One region of the Pseudoalteromonas sp. MB41 genome, then DNA from elsewhere that is predicted to be linked to it. Evidence: predicted binding sites of a transcription regulator. Region 1 holds the regulator's gene; each other region holds the start of a gene.
The links. Region 1 encodes LexA, which represses DNA repair genes until DNA is damaged. Its sites were predicted from a motif close to TACTGTATNNNNATACAGTA; they were not measured.
Positions count from the first base shown of each region.

Region 2: the regulator LexA is predicted to act here: its motif matches at 2,473-2,492, upstream of uvrD (DNA helicase II).
Region 3: the regulator LexA is predicted to act here: its motif matches at 2,277-2,296, upstream of ruvC (crossover junction endodeoxyribonuclease RuvC).

Region 1 is NZ_JAJJZF010000014.1:74,679-79,047, forward strand. It holds gene ctaD (cytochrome c oxidase subunit I) at 1-452, opposite strand, end outside; gene coxB (cytochrome c oxidase subunit II) at 452-1,594, opposite strand; gene lexA (transcriptional repressor LexA) at 2,138-2,755, opposite strand; gene LPA49_RS14065 (PaaI family thioesterase) at 2,929-3,366, shown strand; gene LPA49_RS14070 (hypothetical protein) at 3,370-3,750, opposite strand; gene LPA49_RS14075 (hypothetical protein) at 3,898-4,369, shown strand, end outside.
Region 2 is NZ_JAJJZF010000006.1:152,482-156,850, forward strand. It holds gene dut (dUTP diphosphatase) at 1-302, opposite strand, end outside; partial or broken gene LPA49_RS09060 (dUTP diphosphatase) at 640-777, opposite strand; gene LPA49_RS09065 (peroxiredoxin-like family protein) at 899-1,528, shown strand; gene LPA49_RS09070 (YacL family protein) at 1,574-1,942, opposite strand; gene LPA49_RS09075 (hypothetical protein) at 2,073-2,297, opposite strand; gene uvrD (DNA helicase II) at 2,557-4,369, shown strand, end outside.
Region 3 is NZ_JAJJZF010000001.1:90,297-94,665, reverse strand. It holds gene LPA49_RS00415 (ABC transporter permease) at 1-2,219, shown strand, start outside; gene ruvC (crossover junction endodeoxyribonuclease RuvC) at 2,346-2,870, shown strand; gene ruvA (Holliday junction branch migration protein RuvA) at 2,872-3,492, shown strand; gene ruvB (Holliday junction branch migration DNA helicase RuvB) at 3,500-4,369, shown strand, end outside.

The DNA of each region.
Region 1 (4,369 bases):
GCATAGAACGTCCAACCAAAAGCGGGACCACCACCGGGCATAAGCAGCGATGCCAATAAAATAAGGAAGGCAAAAGGTAAAATCCAAAAGCTCCAGTTGTTCATTCGTGGTAAGGCCATATCTGGCGCACCTATCATCATAGGTACCATCCAGTTTGCAAGCCCTGTAAAGGCGGGCATCACAGCCCCAAATACCATGATCAACCCATGTACTGTGGTCATTTGGTTAAAAAAGTGAGGATCAACCAATTGTAAACCTGGTTGGAATAATTCAGCACGGATCACCATAGCCATGGCGCCGCCAATTAAAAACATCGTCAATGAGAAGATCAGGTACAAACTACCGATGTCTTTATGGTTGGTTGTATATAACCAACGCTTGAAACCTTTCGCTGGATGATGGTGGTCGTGATGCGCATGCTCAGTGGCTTGCTCATTAATAACGTTACTCATTAGTTCGCCTCCGCTGCTGCATCAATTGCTGCTTGAATCTGACTCGGTTGAATGACATCACCGGTATTGTTACCCCACGCATTGCGTTTATAAGTGATGACTGCTGCAAGTTGTTTTATTGAAAGCTGTTTATCAAACGCTTGCATCGCTGTACCAGGCTTACCATGTAAAACAATATCAATATGATCGTTCACATCGCCCAACACGATTGGGCTGCCTTTTAAGGCTGGAAATACACCAGGCAATCCCATGCCAGTGGGCTGATGGCAGGCTGCGCAGCTGGCCATATAGACTTGCTCGCCTAAAACAACTAATTCATCTTTCGAAAGAGTTTGATCAAGTAATGCGGCATCTGCAGCAGCGGCTTGTTCTTTCGCTTGTTTTGCGTCTGCAAGCCAAGTCGCAAACTCATCTTCTGGCAATGCCTCAACAACCACCGGCATAAAACCATGGTCTTTGCCACATAACTCTGCGCATTGGCCGCGGTACATACCGGGCTCATTAATGCGTGTCCATGCTTCATTAATAAAGCCGGGATTGGCATCTTTTTTCACGGCAAAATCAGGAACCCACCAAGAATGTATTACATCATCAGAGGTCATTAAAAAACGTACTTTTTTGTTGATTGGTAACACCAGAGGTTTGTCGACTTCGAGTAGGTAGTGCTCTGTTTTTTCGGCTTGATTATCTATTTGATCTTTCGGTGTCGCTAAAATCGAATAGAAAGCAATATCTTCTCCCATGTATTCATAGTGCCACTTCCACTGCGACCCTGTTACTTTGATTGTAATATCTGCTTTTGAAGCATCTTCCATGGCAATAAGCGTTTTGGTGGCAGGGATCGCCATAGCGATTAAGATCACAAATGGAATTGCAGTCCAAAGTATCTCGACCTTCGTGCTTTCATGGAATTGGGCAGGCTTTGCCCCTTTAGACTTACGATGATGTATCAAAGCCCAAAACATCACCGCAAATACGATGATGCCAATCACACAACAGATAATAAATATCGTCATATGTAATTCATAAACATTATTACTTATATCAGTGACACCTTTACGCATATTGAATTGGCTATTTGCCAAAGCAAGTTGCGGAAGTGCTACCAATATAAGCCACAAGGTGTAACGCAGTTTACCCATGTGACAGCTCCTTTTAATGCTATTGCAAGACGCAAAGCGAAAAGGCGTTACAGCTGGTGCCCATTCGTTTTTTTTATTGTTTAAATACCCAAACCAATCGATGGTTGATGTGTCATCTGCAAACAGCTTGGGTCTGTGTATCATCACGACGCAGTGAACGACACACTCATTGTTTAACCCCCTTACACATTTGTTGTGTGTCTTTTTCGTAAATAGGTGTTAATACAATGTACTTAACCAATTAGTTAAAAAATGAGCAATAAGCAAGTTTTTGTGGTAATAAATGTTTATTTTGGTGCAAAAATAACAACTATAATCAGCGCGTTAATTAATACTTAAGGCAAGTATAAAAACTTAAAAAGAAAGGAAAACTGCGCCGTATAAGGCTTTATGTAGAAAGTAAGGGTGAACAAATCTTAGGTAAACGGTCAAAAACAAACAACGCACCAAATTGAATCAATTTGGTGCGTTGTTTCAAAAAAGTTTAGCAAAGCAGATAAAGTAATTACTCTGCTTGTAACGATTAACGCGTAATATAAAAAGCTACATCCAATCAGCGTTGCGAATAACCCCAACCGCTAAGCCTTCAATATTAAATGACTCATGCTCTAAGTCCACTTCAATCGGGGCAAATTCTTCATTTTCAGCATGCAAAAATACTTTACGTCCTGCTTTTTCTAAGCGCTTTACAGTCACATCGTCATCGACACGTGCCACAACAACTTGGCCATTTTCTGCAACTTGCGTTTTGTGTACTGCCAGTAAGTCACCATCCATGATGCCAATGTCTTTCATACTCATGCCGTTAACTCGCAATAAGAAGTCTGCAGCGGGTTTAAACAATGCAGGGTCAACCTGACAATGGCTTTCTACATGCTCTTGCGCCAAAATAGGTTCACCCGCGGCAACACGCCCAATCAGTGGTAAGCCAAGCTGTTCTGGCTCGTCTTCTTCGACTAATTGAATGCCTCGGCTTGCTCCAGGCTTCATTTTAATCATGCCTTTTTTTGCCAGTGCTTTTAGATGCTCTTCAGCGGCATTGGCACTTTTAAATCCCAATGTTTGCGCTATTTCAGCACGCGTAGGTGGCATACCAGTGTCTTTAATAAATACTTTAATAAGTTCTAAAATTTGCGATTGGCGTTTTGTTAATGGGCGCATACAACTGGTTTTCCATACAGTACATTTAACTGTGAGTATATACAGTTATCTGAAAATCGCAAATTTAAATTCCCCTTCCTCTCATGATAAAAAACAAGCATTGAACGGTGGGGATAGATACCATATTGTATACCGATATTTCACTTAAGAAGTTAGTTTGCGAAGGAAACACAATGAGCATTTGGTATCAACCATTCACCCTCGAATTATGTAAAGAACTCGAACAGGGTATTACTGGGCAAGGCACATTAATGAAAACAATGGGCATTGAAATAACCGAAATCGGCGACGATTATTTAGTGGCCACTATGCCCGCTATTCCAGAGCATCATAACCCTATGGGGATGGTCCATGGTGGTGCTAATGTTGTTTTAGCAGAGACTGTAGCAAGTTATGCAGCCAATTTTGTGGTCGACTTCACCGCATATTATGCTGTTGGCCAAGAAATAAATGCCAATCACATTAAAGCCTCTCGAAAAGGCCTCTTAACAGCCACGGCAAAGCCACTGCACTTAGGTAAGCGAACATCTGTATGGGAAATTAAAATAACGAATGCGGCAGGTGAACTATGCTGCGTATCACGAATGACCGCAGCGGTAGTCAAGCGTTAGTGATTAACGCTCAACAGGATAAATAGTAATTTCGAGCCCTGCGCCAATCGCTGAAATACGTAATAAGGTGTCTGCGTGCAGGGCTTGATTAAAACATTTAGGTGAGTCACCCGACTCAAACCCAATATCGAAAGTACGCTTTGAGCAAGACAACCATTGCTTTAATGCATTGCGTGAGCACGACTCTATAAGTTCACATAATTGGTTGATAGCTTTATCTGGTGTGCCGATATCAGCCGCGGCTTCAATACGTGCTAATTGACGGTATTCATCTTGGTCGTAATGTAAAACCATGGCGTTTTTCTTTAAATCAGCTACCAGCGCACTAATATCGTGTTTTGATTCAAGTTCCAGATCTACATTTAAAAATTGAATTTCCGACATACTCTCGTTTTTACCCTCTATTGATATCTCTGAAACTTTAACTCAGTTTTGTACATAAACCAAATTTAGAATACAGTAAATGCTGCAAGAGCGTTGAGTCGCTCTGTCTATACCGCTGCCCAATAAAAAAATAATAAGAGGTAATCAATGAATAAGCGCGTATTTAAATATGCCCGTAAAGGGCATAAGTGGCTGGGTTACTTACTCGCCATACAACTCTTTTTTTGGTTATTAGGGGGCTTAGTAATGAGCTCAATACCCCTTCAAAAAGTACATGGTAAACATTTAGCCAATCGTAGCTTAGATAATCCATTTACCTTGCATGATTACCCCGCTTCTCTTGACCAAATAACCAAACAATTTCAGCAAATTGATAGCATTCAATACCGTCATTTTTTAACCACTCCCATCATCGAAGTGACGACTAATAAAGGCGTGTTTAACTTTGACGGTCAATCAGGTCGTGCTATGAGCACACCAACTAAAACTGAAATTATTGCCAATGCCAATGCACACTTACTCATCAAGGCGGATGTCGCGGGTGCGCAGTTACTAGAAAAAGGAGCGAGAGAAGTCGGTCACCGCTCCAATGTGTGGCAAGTGAGCTATAACGATTGGT
Region 2 (4,369 bases), on a different contig from region 1:
CAACATGATATAAACAACTGTCCTTGATAATCAGAATCAATAAGTCCGACTAGATTACCTAGTACAATACCATGCTTGTGCCCTAAGCCAGAACGAGGCAGTATAGTTGCAGCCAAATCTTTACTTTTCATATGAATAGCGATTCCTGTAGGAATCAGCTCGGTCTGACCTGGCTCTAAGGTGAGAGGCTCATCAATGCATGCTCGAAGGTCTACACCAGCAGAACCGTCTGTTGCGTAGGAAGGTAATGGAATCTCATTGCCTACTTTAGGATTTAAAATTTTCAATTCAACTGTTTTCATTAATACTCCGAATATACGTTGAAACTTTTGATCAAGTGTATTTTATAAATATAAACTGCTACGTCTACACTTGAAAGAGCATTTGCTCCAGTATCAGTTCTTGAACCTAAAATGTTTATGTTTGGGTAAATAAAAGTAAACTTAATTTTTAACCTGCAAGTCAATTTCTTAACAGAGTCAAGGTAGCTAAGGGCAGATTAACTAATTTTTTGTAAGTAAACTTTGTAAGTGGCATTAAAACCCCAAAAAAAATTAATAAAAAATAAATTTCAATAGGTTACAATTTCAGAACTATCTACTAACTCGTCAATACTTACAATTGTGCTGGCGATAAGCGGTCGAGCATTTCAGCACACTCAACCCAAATAGCACGATACCATTCAAAACCTTGGCTAAACCATTGCTCATGCACTTTTGTATTCATGGCATTTTGCATCTCAAGCATGACAACGATTTTTTGTAAATTAGCAGACATTTTTAATCCCAACTTGCATTTTTATTTAGCTATATACTACAGATAAATTCAGCATTGATGAAATTAAAAAACAGCTAAGCAGGTCTTCATAAGCAGTTGAAAAAAATAATTGAGGAATACCATGCTGAGAACCCTTCTTGTTAGTGCATTACTTGTGCTATCTAGCCAAACACTTGCAGCCACAGCTCATAATATTGCTGACTCGGCAGAGCACGTCAGTCCACTATTGCCTGGATTAACAATTCCAGATGTTGATTTAAAAGACCAAAACGGCACAACCGTTTCTTTAAAAAAACGTTTTAAAGAAAAAACTACCGTATTAATTGTTTACCGAGGTGGATGGTGTCCCTATTGTTCCAAGCAATTAGCCAACGTACAAAAAATTGAGGATCAATTAGCAGACTTGGGGGCACAAATTATTGCAATATCTCCGGATAGTCCAGAAAAGCTAGCCGAGACTAAAATAACCTCTGCGAACTATCAACTACTCTCTGATGATAGTTTGGCATTGAGCCAAACGTTGGGATTGGCATTTTATCTCGATGACAAGACCGCAAAAATTTATCGCAACAAGTTAGGGGTTAACTTTGTATCACTCGATGGCAAAGCACAGGTTGCGTTACCCGTTCCTGCTGTTTTTGTAGTAGATAAGCAAGGGCTTATCCACTTTCAGTATGCGAACCCTAATTATAAAGTTCGTTTAACAGAAGACGTATTGTTAGCCGCAGTTAAATCAGTGAGCGAACAATAAACACACTATCGAGTGATTAATTAAGTAGGGCTTTATAAGCCCTGCTTATCGACCTTGCGCAAACGCGTACCAAGACTCAATTAAATCAACAAAATCCTCAAAACCGCAGCCACTGCTTAAGCCATTTTCTTCAAGCATTAAATCATCATCCTGATACGCCATGAGATCTTCATTATCTTGATGAAGAGCATGAGCTTCAAACAACGCTTCGTCCTTGCTCAAAATCAAATCTATTTCTTGGCCTTGCAGTGTTAAGGGCTCATGACTATTTTTAACAGCGGAAATTAGCGCCTGGACCATCGCTATTTTTTCTTTGCCTATTTCTTCATTCAACCAACGACCGATAACCGCATGTTCAGTCGAAATTTTAATACGTAAACCGCTCATTGGATCGCGGATAAATTGATATTCCATCGTAAATACTCACAACTCTTGATGCAGTAATTATATCGGTTGCGGCATGCAGTAGCGAGTTCAGAAGGCCAAAAACAACACTAGCGCCCAATGGCGCTAGTGTTAATGCTGTTTAGATATATAAAAATTGCTAGAGTCGCGACTTGAAACGCGCGGCATCAATGATTGCCCATAGGTATACAATCGGAAGTAATATGAAACCAACGGCGACATAAATTAATACCCCACTTATGATCCACGCTAAGAAAAATGCGATCGCCGCCATCAAACGACCTTGCACCAGTTGCCCTAAACCGGGAAAAAAGATATTACATATTGCTGCGATTACATTACCGCCAGAACCTTGCTCTGCCATACTAACCTCTGTAGTTTTTGATGATTATACTTTTTATAAACACACTTCATGCCAACTTATTATATTTTATAAATCAACACGTTAAATTTTCACACTGTTTTTATTTTAGTTCTTTTTGCCACAAATAGGTCAAATTCACAATTTTTATTATGCAATTTTAATAACTTGCCAAAATAGCTGTTTATAAAAACAGTATTTTATTTAGCCTTGCATAAACACCTGTTATACTCCTCTCATTATAGATTGAAAAGGCGTAACGATGGACGTTTCTGAATTACTCGATGGCTTAAATGACAAACAACGGGATGCAGTCGCAGCCCCATTGCAAAATATGCTAGTACTTGCTGGTGCAGGTTCTGGTAAAACTCGAGTACTTGTTCATCGTATCGCATGGCTAATGCAAGTTGAGCAAGCCTCTGCCTACAGTATTTTTGCCGTCACCTTTACTAATAAAGCTGCAAAAGAGATGCGCTCTCGCGTAGAAGAAACCTTAAAAGCGCCTGTTGGTGGCATGTGGATTGGCACTTTCCACGGGTTGTCTCACCGTATTTTGCGTGCACATCATCGTGAAGCAAAATTACCTGAAAGCTTTCAAATCTTAGATTCAGACGATCAGCAGCGAATGATCAAACGCTTACTTAAAGCAATGAATATCGATGATAAAAAGTGGCCAGCGAAACAGTTTAGCTGGTACATCAGTGCTAAAAAAGACGAAGGTCTGCGCCCTAAAGATATTCAGGCTTACGATATCAATGAGCAAATGATGCTGAAAGTTTATGCAGCATATCAAGAATCGTGCGATCGTGCTGGTTTGGTCGACTTTGCAGAAATTTTATTACGCTGCTACGAAGTACTTAACAATCACCCTACGCTACTGCGTCATTATCAGCAGCGTTTTGCTCATATGTTGGTAGACGAGTTCCAAGATACCAATACGATTCAATATGCTTGGTTAAAGCTGCTAGCAGGAAACACCAACAGCATTATGATAGTAGGTGATGATGACCAAAGTATCTATGGTTGGCGCGGTGCACGTATTGAGAATATTAAACGCTTTTTAACCGACTTCGAAGCCGAAACCATTCGTCTTGAGCAGAACTACCGCTCAACAGCCACAATATTAAAAGCCTCCAATGCGCTAATTAAAAATAATGCTGAACGCATGGGTAAAAGCCTCTGGACCGATGGTAACGAGGGTGAACCAATTTCGGTGTATGCCGCTTTTAACGAATTAGATGAAGCCCGTTTCGTAAGCAGTAAACTGCGTAGCTGGCTAAATGCTGGTAATGCCTTGCAAGATGCCGCGATTCTATACCGTAACAATGCGCAATCTCGTGTACTCGAGGAAGCCATGTTACAAGAAGGGCTTAAATACCGCATTTATGGCGGCATGCGCTTCTTCGAGCGTCAAGAGATTAAAGACGCCCTTTCGTACCTGCGCTTAGTGGGTAATCGCCAAGATGATGCCGCCTTTGAGCGCGTTATTAACACCCCTGCTCGTGGCATTGGAGATAAAACCCTCAGCCACATTCGTGACTGTGCGCGGAACGAGTCTCTTCCTCTGTGGTATGCTGCAAAAGCCATTATTGAACAGCAGCATCTATCTGGGCGTGCAGCCAGTGCAGTAACAAAATTTTTAGAGCTGGTTGAGCACATTGAAGACAAAATCAGTGATCTTACCTTAGAAGAGCAAGCTAAATACGCGATTCAAACTTCAGGGTTGATGGCCATGTACCAAGCTGAAAAAGGTGAAAAAGGCCGCGCTCGCGTAGAAAACTTAGAAGAGCTCATTAGTGCCTGTGGCCAATATGAGCTACCTGAAGACGAAGAATTCAGCTCACCACTGCAAGGCTTTCTTGCGTACACTTCTCTCGAATCAGGCGAAGGTCAAGCCGATGAGCACGAAGATGCCGTGCAAATGATGACACTTCATTCAGCAAAAGGCCTTGAGTTCCCGCTTGTTTTTATGGTGGGTGTTGAAGAAGGCATGTTTCCTTCACAGCAAAGTAATGAGGAGTCTGGTCGCTTAGAAGAAGAGCGCCGTTTGTGTTATGTAGGCATGACCCGAGCGA
Region 3 (4,369 bases), on a different contig from region 1:
GTGACGAAATGCAACTTGGCTCAGTAAAGGCGGTTTCTGATAGTTATCCATTAAAAGGCGAACTTAAAGTAAAAACACGCTTAACTTCAGATGCTATTGTTACTGACGAAGTGCCAAAAATGGGTGAAGTATGGCTTAGTGAGTCAGTGTTTTATGCGCTTAATATTCAGGTTGGTAGTCAAGTTGAGCTGGGCGCTGCAACGTTTACAGCAAGTCGAGTGGTTGCCGAAGAACCCGATGCTCCTTTTAATGTTTTTTCCAGTAGTCAACGCATTTTAATTAATGAACGTGACATAGACGCGACACAGGTGATCCAGCCGGGGAGTCGCGTGTTTTATCGTCAATTGTATGCTGGTGAGCAAAGTGACTTAGACACCTTTTATGCTTGGCTTAAACCCCAAATGAAAGAAAACCAACAGTGGTATGGTGTTAAAGACAGGCAATCACCTATTGCGAACAGCTTAAATAGAGCGGAGAGCTTTTTATTACTGGCAGGTTTGTTAGGTATCATTTTAGCGGCAGTGGCAATTGCGGTATCGGCAAAACGCTACTGTGAAAGGCAATATGACCCAGTCGCAATGATGAAAACTCTTGGCGGCAGTAGGGCAACTATCCGTAAAATTTACTTATTACATTTAAGTTTAGTTTGCACAATGTCGGTCATTTTGGGGTTAGTTATTGGTTATTCTTTACAAATGATAGCCAGTGATTACCTTGCTCAGTCAATGGGCACAGAGCTGCCAAGCGCATCGGCAAAACCTTGGCTTATCGCAGTCAGTACAGGCGTGATTTGTGCCGTTATGTTCTCGATTAAGCCGCTGCTGGATTTATTTGATATTCCCCCATTGCGTGTACTTCGTCGCAACTTGGGTGACCGTTTATTAGTGAGCAAAATTCACCTTGCAATGTCGGCGCTAACGGTGTTTTTGTTAATGTGGTTGTTCAGTAATAACATTAAAATTACGGCCATTTTATTTACCTCAACAGCGTTTTTAATCGTGGTGCTATTTGGTCTATCGAAGCTTATTTTTGGTGGGGGTCGTAAGCTAGGCTTAAGTCCTGGTAATAGCTGGTCTTTAGCGATTGCTTCAATTCAAAAGCGAGCGAACGTAAATGCGGTGCAGCTTATAAGCTTTGCGCTTGCTATTAAATTACTGTTGTTTTTAATCGTACTTAAAAACGACATGATTTCAGATTGGCAGTCACAATTGCCAGCCGATGCGCCAAACTCATTTTTAGTGAATATAACAGAAGCTGAGCTTGAACCTATCACGTCGTTTTTAGCAGAGCGTGACATGCCTACGTCAGATTTTTACCCGATTGTTCGTGGTCGTGTTAATGCCGTTAATGGTGAGCTGGTGGCTCGTGAGGTATCATTAGAAGACAATGAGAAAAAAGATGAAGAAGCACGTTCAGGTATTGGCCGAGAGTTAAATCTTACGTGGCGCGCTGAGCTACCCAAGCAAAATGAGTTAATTGACGGTACATGGTTTACCGAGAGCTCAGTGGCAGAGGCGTCATTAGAAGAGTCAATGTTAGCGCGTTTAGATGTAGAGTTGGGCGATACACTCACCTTTTTAATTGGCGCTCAGTCATTCGATGCCAAAATTACCAGTGTACGTAAAGTAAATTGGAACACCTTAAAACCGAATTTCTTTATTATTTTGAGCCCCGATGTGCTGCAAAGTTTCCCTGCGACGTACATTTCATCGGTGCGTGTAAATAAAGATCAAAAGCGAGAGTTTAGTGAGTTATTACGTCAATACCCAACGGTGAATGCGATTGATGTTGAAAGCTTTATTAAGCAAATACGCTCAACAATAGAGCAAGTATCGTTAGCGATTGGCTTTGTACTCGCGATTGTTGTTGCGTGTGGTGCTTTAGTGCTTATTTCGCAAGTGCAAGCCAGCCTAGGTGAGCGTATGCAAGAAATTGTTATTTTGCGTACGCTAGGCGCTAAAGGGCGATTAATTAAAAACGCGACCTTGTATGAATTTTTATTATTAGGCTTTACGGCCGGTTTAGTCGCGGCTGTTGTCAGTGATGTTGCTTTGTTAATTGTACAAAAACAAATGTTCGAATTAGCAGGTAAGTTGCATCCACATATTTGGTTAATAGGCCCTGCAGCAGGTGGGTTATTTGTTGCGTGTTTAGGGTATTTAATGATAGCGCGCACTATGCGAAAAAATACTCAAGGTTTACTGCGGTCGCTAGGATAAAGACGATGTTTAAAAAATGCTCGCAATTGCGGGCATTTTTTATGAACTGTAATTAGTTACTGGTAATTTATACAGTGCTCTGGCATTATTAAATGCAGATGATGATTTTATAGATGGGTCAGTTAGTTGGCGATTATTTTAGGGATTGATCCTGGTTCACGATTAACAGGTTATGGGGTAATAGCCCACCAAGGTACTAAATTTACTTATTTAGGGAGTGGCTGTATAAAGCTTGCTGATCACGACTTTCCTATACGCTTAAAAATGATTTATCAAGGTGTTAGCCAGTTAATTGAACAGTTTTCGCCGGATAATTTTGCCATTGAAAAAGTGTTCATGGCACATAATCCTGACTCAGCACTCAAACTTGGTCAAGCCCGAGGGGCCGCCATAGTCGGTGCGTCAATGGCAGAGTTGCCCGTATTTGAGTACTCAGCCAGACAAATAAAACAGGCGGTCGTGGGGAATGGTGGTGCCGATAAATCGCAAGTACAGCATATGGTTAAAAATATTCTAAAACTGCCGGGAACCCCGCAAGCCGACGCTGCCGATGCGTTAGCAATTGCCATTTGCCATGCTCACTCAGAACAAAATTTAATTAAACTTGCGGGCAGCGCGAGCAAAACCGTAAGAGGACGATTAAGGAAGTAATATGATAGGTCGATTAAACGGGTTACTTGTTGAAAAGCAGCCACCAGAAATACTTATAGAGGTAAGTGGTGTCGGTTACGAAGTGCAAATGCCAATGACCTGTTTTTATGATTTACCCAATGTGGGTGAACAAGCGGTTATTTATACTCATTTTGTTGTTCGCGAAGACGCACAGTTATTATTTGGTTTTAATAATAAAACTGAACGTGCTTTATTTAGAGAGCTGTTAAAAGCAAATGGGGTAGGCCCTAAACTTGGCCTTGCCATTTTGTCGGGCATGTCGGCGCAGCAGTTTGTTAGTTGTGTTAACAATGAAGATGCGACAACCTTGGTTAAACTGCCTGGGGTGGGCAAAAAGACTGCAGAGCGCTTGGTACTTGAAATGAAAGACAGGCTAAAAAATTGGGGTAATGACTTATTCACACCATTTAGCGATAATGCCATTATTGAGCCTGCAAGTAATGATACGCTAGTAGCGAATAATGCTGCGGATGATGCTGTTTCAGCACTTGAATCTTTAGGCTATAAACTACCGCAAGCGCAAAAAGCGGTTAAAGCTGTAAATAAACCAGGTATGACAACAGAGGTTCTTATTAAAGAAGCTCTAAAGTCAATGTTGTGAGTACACCATGATTGAAGCAGATCGCTTAATTGATGCGAGTGAACAAAGTAATGAAGACAGTGTCGATCGTGCAATACGTCCAAAACTATTAAACGACTACACAGGCCAGCCGCATGTTAAGCAACAAATGGAAATTTTTATTGAAGCCGCTCGTCATCGTGGTGAAGCGTTAGACCATTTACTCATTTTTGGTCCGCCGGGTTTGGGTAAAACAACACTGGCTAATATTGTAGCGAATGAGCTTAATGTAAACATTAAAACGACTTCAGGGCCGGTTCTTGAAAAAGCGGGCGACTTAGCCGCGCTATTAACTAACCTTGAAGAAGGCGATGTACTGTTTATTGATGAAATTCACCGCTTAAGTCCACAAGTAGAAGAAATACTTTACCCCGCAATGGAAGATTATCAACTCGATATTATGATTGGTGAAGGTCCTGCGGCACGATCAATTAAGCTCGATTTACCGCCTTTCACATTAATAGGGGCTACAACGCGTGCTGGCTCGTTAACATCGCCATTACGAGATCGTTTTGGCATTGTGCAACGCTTAGAGTTTTATTCGGTTGAAGATTTATCAAAAATTGTTGCCCGCTCTGCTCGATATTTAGATTTAATCATGTGTGACGAAGGCGCCGTTGAAATTGCTAAACGCTCACGCGGTACACCACGAATAGCAAACAGACTTTTGCGCCGAGTACGAGATTACACGCAAGTTAAATCAGACGGTAAAGTAAATGCCGAAGTCGCTGAACAAGCACTTGATATGATCGATGTTGATAAAAGCGGTTTTGATTACATGGACCGAAAATACCTTCTTGCCATCATTGAAAAGTTTATGGGTGGCCCTGTTGGTCTCGATAACTTAGCGGCTGCCATT